One region of the Sporomusa rhizae genome, then DNA from elsewhere that is predicted to be linked to it. Evidence: riboswitches for the same ligand, from Rfam matches in the RefSeq annotation. Region 1 holds a riboswitch; the other holds the start of a gene.
The links. Region 1 has a riboswitch for cobalamin ahead of SRRS_RS05600 (TonB-dependent receptor). Riboswitches for the same ligand answer to the same signal wherever they lie in the genome.
Positions count from the first base shown of each region.

Region 1 (4,219 bases):
CGAGCTGGTTATTATGCTGACTCCAAAGATAATAGATTAGATACTATTTAGGAGGAATAAATATCATGAGTAGAACATTACGGGTAATCGGTCTGGCCATGTTAGTATTATTTTTAAACACCCCTTTACTGCAGATCGGTTTTGCTGCAACGACGATTCCACCTGTTTCCGGCGTTATATTAATGCCGCCGCTGGTTCAGTTATATGGTCACGTCGCATTAATCAATTGTTATGCGAATTCCAATAGCTGCTATGCGGTAATTGAACTCCGTGACACCCCCGGAAAATCGATTGTGGTCCGAACGTCGGAACAAAGACTGCAAAGCCTGTTGGAAACTGGGTTGGCAACAGGAAATCTTATTTCCTTTGTCGGACAGGGAGTAATTATTCAGTCACCTCCCCGGGGTGGTACGTGGAATATGGAGGTCTACTCTATTGACGAAGTAACAGTATATAACAAAAAGTAGATAGTGATGAATAACATAGGTGATTTCGTTATTTATCCGGGGTGATAGCATGAAAAAAAGCATATGTCTTATAACTTTCCTACTTATAGGGCTATTGTGCGTACAGCCAATTTCGGCGGCAGATGATTTGCTGGTTGCTGAGCAGTGGGCGCCGGTTATCCGCAAAATGGATAATAAAGATAGCCTGACCGCCCAGACCAATATGTTTACAGCAGTCGATTATGATCACGACTGGCGGCTGAATAATAACTGGTACAATTTGATGTTTTATCCGCCGAAACCAGCCGTGTATTATTCGGTGGTGGAAAGTGACACCCATTATTTTCTTGGCTACTATCAATATTATCCCAGACATATGGGGAGGAGCCAACATGAACATGATCTGACCGGAGTGTTGCTTGCTGTAGGCAAAACGCCAGACGGCGCCGGGCGGCTGGAGATGCTGTTAACCTACAGTAATCACAACTGGCAGAAGCAAAATGGTGCTAAGGTTCGCTTGGAAGGCGGGCGGCCAGTACTCAAAATCAGCGCCGGAACGCATGAGATTGCGGTTGTGGGCAAACGCAAACGGTTTTTGCCGGGGGAAGCCCATATCGGCTATAGTCTGATTCCCTTAACCCAGTTATGGGAGCAGCGCCGTGAAATCGGTCAAGGACGGGTCTTTGCCGGCTGGGGGTATTTTGACAGCTATAATGCCGTCAAAGTGACTGCGCCATGGCTTTGGGATTATCATCACATCAACTGGCTGACTAATCCGGGCGAATTATTTCAGTATTTATCCGGAACCCCCATACGAGAATGCAACTATCTTATCAATCCTTACATAAAGTAGACTGAAAAAAATATAGCGGTACAGGTGCCCTACGGGGCTTAATAGGGAAGTCCGGTGAAAGACCGGCGCGGTCCCGCCACTGTAATGAGGAGCAACTCCAGGTGATGCCACTGGGATGGAAAGTCTTGGGAAGGTTTGGAGAAGCAATGATTCAGAGCCAGGAGAACTGCCTGTATAACAATCACCATTGACCTGCGAGTGATGGGTAGGGGATTATTTGAGCAGTCTGTTCGATCAGCTTTTATAGCTATGATAAATGGATTTCTCATATAGTCAACACCTGGCAACGAGGATGGTTGAATATATGGGAAATCCATTTTTTGTTTCGGTACAGGTGCCCTGTAGAGGGCTTAATAGGGAAGTCCGGTGAAAAACCGGCACGGTCCCGCCACTGTAACACGGAGTCAGTCCTGAGATGTCACTGGATAAGTAGTGTCAACTTATCTGGGAAGGCTGGGCTGATGATGAACTGGAGTCAGGAGAACTGCCTGTACGGACAATCTTCGCTTAACCTGCGAGCGACAGGGAGAAGATTCGGAATTTACTTATGAGAGGAGGGCAATAGAACACTCTGACTGAAACAGTCAGCCTATTTCAGTAATTCGGAGTTTCTAAGAAGCAAAGGGGAGAGAGCAAGCATTGAAACAACGTAAACTAACAAAGAATGCCTTGGCAATGAGTATCGCCTGTTCTTTGGCATTCAGCCTGACGCCTGATTTCGGCGGCGTTGCCTATGCCGCCGAGCCTGACAGCAAGCAGTCACAGGAAACAACGGAAACTGTGAAAGCAGACAGCAAACCGGCGCAGGAATATACTCTGGAGTCCGTAACCGTCGAAGCCAAGCGCCCGGACTGGGAATCCAAGCTGTCACCAGGCACCGTAACCATTATCCGGCCTGATGATTACAAAGGTGAGCAGAAAACGCTGCCGGAACTCCTGAAAGATGTGCCTGGCGTCCATGTCCGTTATGTATCCGGCAAGGGCCAGTATACCACCGTCAGCGTCCGGGGCAGTACGGCGGCCCAGGTGGGCGTATTCGTGGATGGCGTGCTCTCCAACCTGGGTGGCGATGCGGCTGTCGATATCTCGACAATCCCCATCCACAATGTCGAACGGATCGAAGTCTACCGAGGTTATATTCCGGCCCGCTTTGGCGGCACCTATATGGGTGGGGTTATAAACATCGTTACCAAGAAGCCGGACAAAGCCAACATCTCGGCCCAGGTCGGCAAAAGCTCCTGGGGCGGCACCATCGCCGGCCTGGAGATCACCCAGCCTTTAGGGAGCGGCAGCCTGATGATCGGCATTAACCGCGATGAGAGTGATGGGGATTTTCGATATGAGAATCCTTACTCTAAAGAAGTCTATGCAAGAGATATGCCGGGGTTGCAGGCGAATATGAATTTTTTTATTCGTACCGTCAATGATAATTTGGATCTTTATACGGGAATTAATCCCGGTTATTCTACGTTGGAGGAAGTTGATGCGGCATTCAATAACCCGGCTGTCTACAATCAGTATTTGTCCGCTATACGGGGCAACTGGTATTGGCTTAATTGGCATTCTAGCAAGCAGGAGATGCTTGACGATTATATCTTAAATAACCGGGCTTCGACACTGGCTGAAGCGGAACAGCTATATAACCAGGAGGCCAAAGCCCAACTGGATGATGTAAGAACTAGTTTACACAATCAGAGCGCAGGAACTCGAAAACTAATGTCCGAGCTTTCTAACGACAACACCCGCTGGCGGAAGAATAACGACTACAAAAACACTGACGCCATTATCAAATGGCAGGACGACCACTGGCTGGTCAAGGGCAGCTGGAAGAAAATTGACCGGGGAATGCCCCGAAGAGTAGATGGGGATCCAACATTAAGCACAATAGTGGATCTGCCAGACAAATTCGAGCGGAAGCGGCAGGAACTGACTACCAAGGAACTGATGGTAGGCCGGCGGGATATGAGCGGCAATCTGGAATGGGGCTGGCAGCTTAACTATCTTGACCAGGATAAGCGCTACCGCAATCCGGACTATCAGAAGTTTGGCAAAATTCCTGCAGTATTTGAAGAATGGAGCGCTTTCGACTCCCGGCGGCTGGGCGGAGCCATTGATGGCACCTATAAGGCCGGTGACAACCATCTGCTTGAGTTCCTGGCAAACTGGTCGAAAGAGAAAATGGATGTTAACGGCAGCCGGATGGACAAATATGACTTTGAACCCAGTCTTACCAATCGCGAGCGGTTTCGGACATATTATGAACATACGCTGTTCAATCTCCAATTGCAGGATACCATTACCCTCAACCAGGCGGCTGATCTCTGGCTGACTCCCAGTATTCGCTACAATTATTCCAAGGTCATGGGCAGGGCGCTGGGAAAATCCGACTTAAATAAATGGGTCGATCAGGAGGATTCCCAGGTCAATGACAAGGTCACCTGGCAAGTGGCACTGAAAAAGCAGGTGGACGAGCATCTGACCCTGCGCTCTACCTACGGCACCTACTACCGGCTGCTCAACCTGTACGAGATTGCCGGCGACGGCGCCGGCATTCTGCCCCGGCCTAATGCTTATAACGATCCCAAGTATGCCGGTCAAAGCATATTCCCGGTACCCGAGGAAGGGACCCAATGGGACTTGGCAGCCATCTGGGACGGCAGACTGCTGGGCGCCAATTCCTCCAAGGTCCAATTGACCTACTTTGGCCGCGATTCCAAGAATATGCTCCACCTCTACCGATTCGGCTATAATTTTTGGTCTTACACCAATGCGCGCAAGGGGCAGGCCAACGGTGTGGAATTACAGGCTGATTTCAACTGGGACAAATGGGATATGAGCCTGGCAGGCACCTATCTGCATACCAAGCAGCAGACCAAGTATAATGCGCCTAGCTCCTCAACCGGCGAGATTTATTTCAGCT
Region 1 covers NZ_CP156925.1:1,266,296-1,270,514, forward strand. The annotation lists gene SRRS_RS05585 (type II secretion system protein GspD) at 1-40, shown strand, start outside; gene SRRS_RS05590 (hypothetical protein) at 66-467, shown strand; gene SRRS_RS05595 (hypothetical protein) at 517-1,299, shown strand; cobalamin riboswitch at 1,305-1,488, shown strand; cobalamin riboswitch at 1,615-1,806, shown strand; gene SRRS_RS05600 (TonB-dependent receptor) at 1,975-4,219, shown strand, end outside.

Region 2 (4,219 bases), 420 kb from region 1:
GTTTGCAACCTGGCGCCTAGATTAAACTCCACCCAGGTGTCCTGCCCCGCCCCGGTCAGTAAGGCCGCACGGTCACCGGAGAAACGGGCTTCCAACTTACTGCTGCCGAAATCATGCAGGGCCGTGACGGCAGCGTATGCGTGACCGCGGTGCTGCTCATCGCCGAACTCCCTGCCCACGGTCACGCCCAGCCGGCCGACCACCGGCCGGTCAGCGGTTTGCGCAACCGTTAGCTGGTTGGGCAGGGTGTAGCTTACCCGGTCGATGGTGCCGACCGATAAACCGGCCTGGGGTTCATAATACCAGCCGTCAGACAAGTCCCGGCGATAACCGTACTGCGCACTGATCCCGCTGGCCCAGCTGTCATACTGGGCTGTATTGCTGCTGTCGCTGTCATAAAACTGGTAGTCGTTTTTAATTTTCGTCATCCGGGCCGCCAAATCCAAATAGTGGCCGTTGTTGCCGGTCCAGGAGGCGTAGGCTCCCATGCTCGTGCCGGTCAGGTCCCCCTGGCCGGTGGCATAGCCGGCATCGGCACTGATCCGGCCCAGCATCAGGCCGTAGTACAACGTCCCGTTAAAGAAATCACCCTCCCGGGTCTTGTCAAACCCGACCTGCAGCCCGTCATAGCTTTGGTTGAAGCTGCGCCCGTACGCGCCGTGGCTGTTCAGCTTGCCCCGGAAGCTATGCGCCCAGACCTCTTCACTTACCGGCCTGTCCGCCGCCCCGGCAGGGAACGCCGAATCTTTTTTCGCAAAATGCCGGGCATGCAGCTCATTCATACGGTTAAAGAGATTGTCCTCTTCAATGCGCCAGACATTGCGGAAAGCCAGTTGGGCATCGCTGGCCATTTTGCCGGATTCGGAAATGACACCGGTATTGTGAGACTTCACCCCCAGCAGGATTGCTTTCCCTGCCTGTAGGTTGTTCCAGTCGATGATCGGTATTAGTTCGTAAATCCGCAGCGGACCGTCCACAAGGGAGACTTGCCCCAGTACATTAACCTGCTGGTAAGCAGCGCTGCCGGCGGCACTGAGATCAACCACAACATAATTGTACTTCATTGGATCAATAATCTTATCTATGGGCCGCAGGAATACCCCACCCGCGCCGCGTACTAGGCTCTTATAGCTGGGATCATAGGCAGACTGCACGTAGATCGTGCCGCTGCCGGTCAGTTGTTTAACGGTAAAGCCGCCTACCGCTGCTGTTCCTATGCTCGGAGTTTTTACATGGGTATTGATGCGAAGCACAACGTTACCGGTTAGGTTCAGTTTTTCCACCGTCAGGGCGATCGGTTTTATACTAGGCTCTTTACTAGGAGAAGGCTCCTGATAGCCCACACTGTTGCCCTTCCAGGCCAGATCCAGCATACTGCCGGCAGACAAGGTAAGCTCGGCAGCAGTTATATAAGCGGCCCTTGTTACCGCCGGCAAATCCATCGGACGCCATCTTTCTCCGGCCAGCAATATAATTGGCGCATTGTATTTTTTTGGGTTTGTTGGCACAGTTCCGGCACCACCCTTGGTGGCTGTCGATTCGTAGGTATCATAGCCATCGATCTCCCCTTTTGATGTCCAGGTACCATCTGCCGGAGTGGTAAACGCAGCCGCCGTATTGATAAACGCGGTTAAGCCCAACACCAGCAACAAGACCAGGCGGAGCACCACACATTTAGCGCCGCGCCCACCGCTGCTGCGACGGATCGATTTCATCCGGCCGGTGTTTTTCGCCAGCTCGGACACCACCTGCCAACAGGCGCGGGCCCGGTTCCAAATGACTTTGTAGATATGGTTCAAAGGTAATCATTCCTTTTTATCCTGTTTTTTCTTCGTTACTCTTTTGCCTATACCCCAATTAGGGCTTGGCTTAGTTTTGCAATAAAAAAAACTCCCTCAACGGAAGTTTTTTATATCCAATTACCCGGAAATTTTTCGGTAATTGTACATAATCTCCTCCCTGTCGCTCGCAGGTAAAATGGTGATTGTCGAACAGGCAGTTCTCCTGACTCCGGTTCATCGCTGTCCCGCGCCTTCCCAAAGCCTGATGCTTCAGTGGCAAAAATGCGAGACTACTCCCCGTTACAGTGGCGGGACCGTGCCGGTATTTCACCGGACTTCCCTATTAAGCCCTTGCGGGCACCTATCCCCGAAATATGCTGTTGTTCTTTCGGTTTCATCTTATGATGGATAATTCTGGATTATGACTGTTTATCCCTTCAAATGGATATAATTTTTCTGCGGACTCTTTCCATAAACTTCAACGCGGACAATGTTGGGCTGCCTTTTCCCCAAATTGAAGCCGGGTGTTTGCTGCACTGTACTGGAAACAATCGTATGTGGAACATACCCTTGTTTTCCATTCGGTTGTCTCCATCACAGAGTGTCGCGTTGTGACAGTAGGCAACAAGTGTCTATTAGACACATTTTAAAGCAGACTTTGCCCTTGTTTGTCGGCTTAACAAGGTAAGCCTGCCGTGGTTTAGTTTGCTCTTTTAGTTACTCCTTTCCGTAAGTTCAATTTTCATGAACCTTATTATGTAGTTTCGTGTCTGCTCAAAGTTCGTATCTAAATGACTCAAACTCTGCCAGCGCTGCCTCCAGCCGCCGGAGAGCTTCGGTGGTATCTGCACCTTTGCTCAGTCGGGAAAATTCATCAGATGCCTTGCGAATTCTATCATATATCTCGCTTTCCCGTTTCCGGTACTCTGCCGATGTTTGCCCTCTTACCAGGGAAAATCCGCCGACGCAATGATTCAATTTTCTTGACCCTTGTCCATGTAGTAGCAATACTGGCTTCCCTCCTTTCCATAGTACATTTTAATCATATCACGCCGTCATTTTGCCGTCAATACGCCATATTTAACTCTTTTAATATACAGTTATTGTAATCAGGCTCTATTGGAGGAGATTATCGTGTCACCTAATACGTCTAAGTTCACACTTCGTATCGACCAACAAACACTCGAAAAGTTTCGCTATATTGCTGACAATAATTTCAGAACAGTCAATAAAGAGCTAGAAATGATTATAAAAGCTCATATAGCCACATACGAGGCAAAAAACGGCGAGATTAAGATTGATTTAAACACAAAATAAAGTAGACTTAAAAGCGCCGGATCAAATAGAAGTCGTCAGTTAGCCTCTTTCCTGTTTCTCTGGATTACCTGGTAGGTAGAAAGGATAACGCAGAAACAAATAAATAAGCTCAACCGGTAAGGTAGGCAAAGCTGCGCTTAGTGTGAATATCTATGTGTGAGGATGATGGCTGTGAAATTTATATATACAGATGGCCGCAACCAAGATTTCATTAACCTCTGCAAATTACTTGATGAATATCTCAATGAAATTGCCGGCGGCGAAGAAAACCGAAAGCAGTATATTTCCTATAACGCACTTGATAATATTCACGATGTAATCTTAGCTCATGATGATGATAACGAGCCCATTGGCTGCGCCAGCTTTAAACGCTATGACGAAAAAACCGCTGAAGTAAAACGGGTTTTTGTAAAAAAAGAATACCGCAGGAAAGGCATTTCCAAAACGTTAATGATTCTATTAGAAAAACGAGCGAGAGAAAAAGGTTTTAGCACTCTACTATTAGAAACAGGTGCACCTCTTGTCGAAGCTATAGCCTTATATCATAGCCTGGGTTATCTTATAATCGCAAACTATGGCCAATACAAAGATTTGCGAGGATCTGTTTGTATGCAAAAGAATTTATGATGAGCCGTACTTCAAAGCCCCGTATGTAAGACCCTCAAAAATTTAATAGAAACTAACCAGTGTACAAAAACCAAGCGATCAAACGCGATACAATTGATTGCTTGGTTTTTAATTACAGGGAACATCTACCGCCGGAATGACTAATATTCCAAATAGAGCAAATAGTAATGGAGCATACTTGTAAAAGACCCGCATCTTATCCCCTCTTTACGACATTTGGAGCCATAGCTGATTCACTGTCCCCTGTTTCATTTTATTCATGGCACCGTTCACTCGGCACTCTAGATTTCCTAAAGTGCAGCACAAAATAAGGCAGTCCATTGAAGTTATAACGTCGCTGATTTATAATAAAATAGTATATTTGTAACCAAGTTTGGACGCGCTGCGCTACCTTTCATCGCGCACATCCCGCACTACTTCCATTCCTCGTCATGTGTGGAAGCTTATTTATTTGTTTGTTGGATTTACCTTCTTCCATTTTGTCTGAGACTTGC
Region 2 covers NZ_CP156925.1:846,354-850,572, reverse strand. The annotation lists gene SRRS_RS03880 (TonB-dependent receptor domain-containing protein) at 1-1,799, opposite strand, end outside; cobalamin riboswitch at 1,977-2,161, opposite strand; gene SRRS_RS03875 (hypothetical protein) at 2,556-2,789, opposite strand; gene SRRS_RS03870 (TraY domain-containing protein) at 2,916-3,098, shown strand; gene SRRS_RS03865 (GNAT family N-acetyltransferase) at 3,270-3,725, shown strand.
Region 2: another riboswitch for cobalamin. It lies ahead of SRRS_RS03880 (TonB-dependent receptor domain-containing protein); the one in region 1 lies ahead of SRRS_RS05600 (TonB-dependent receptor).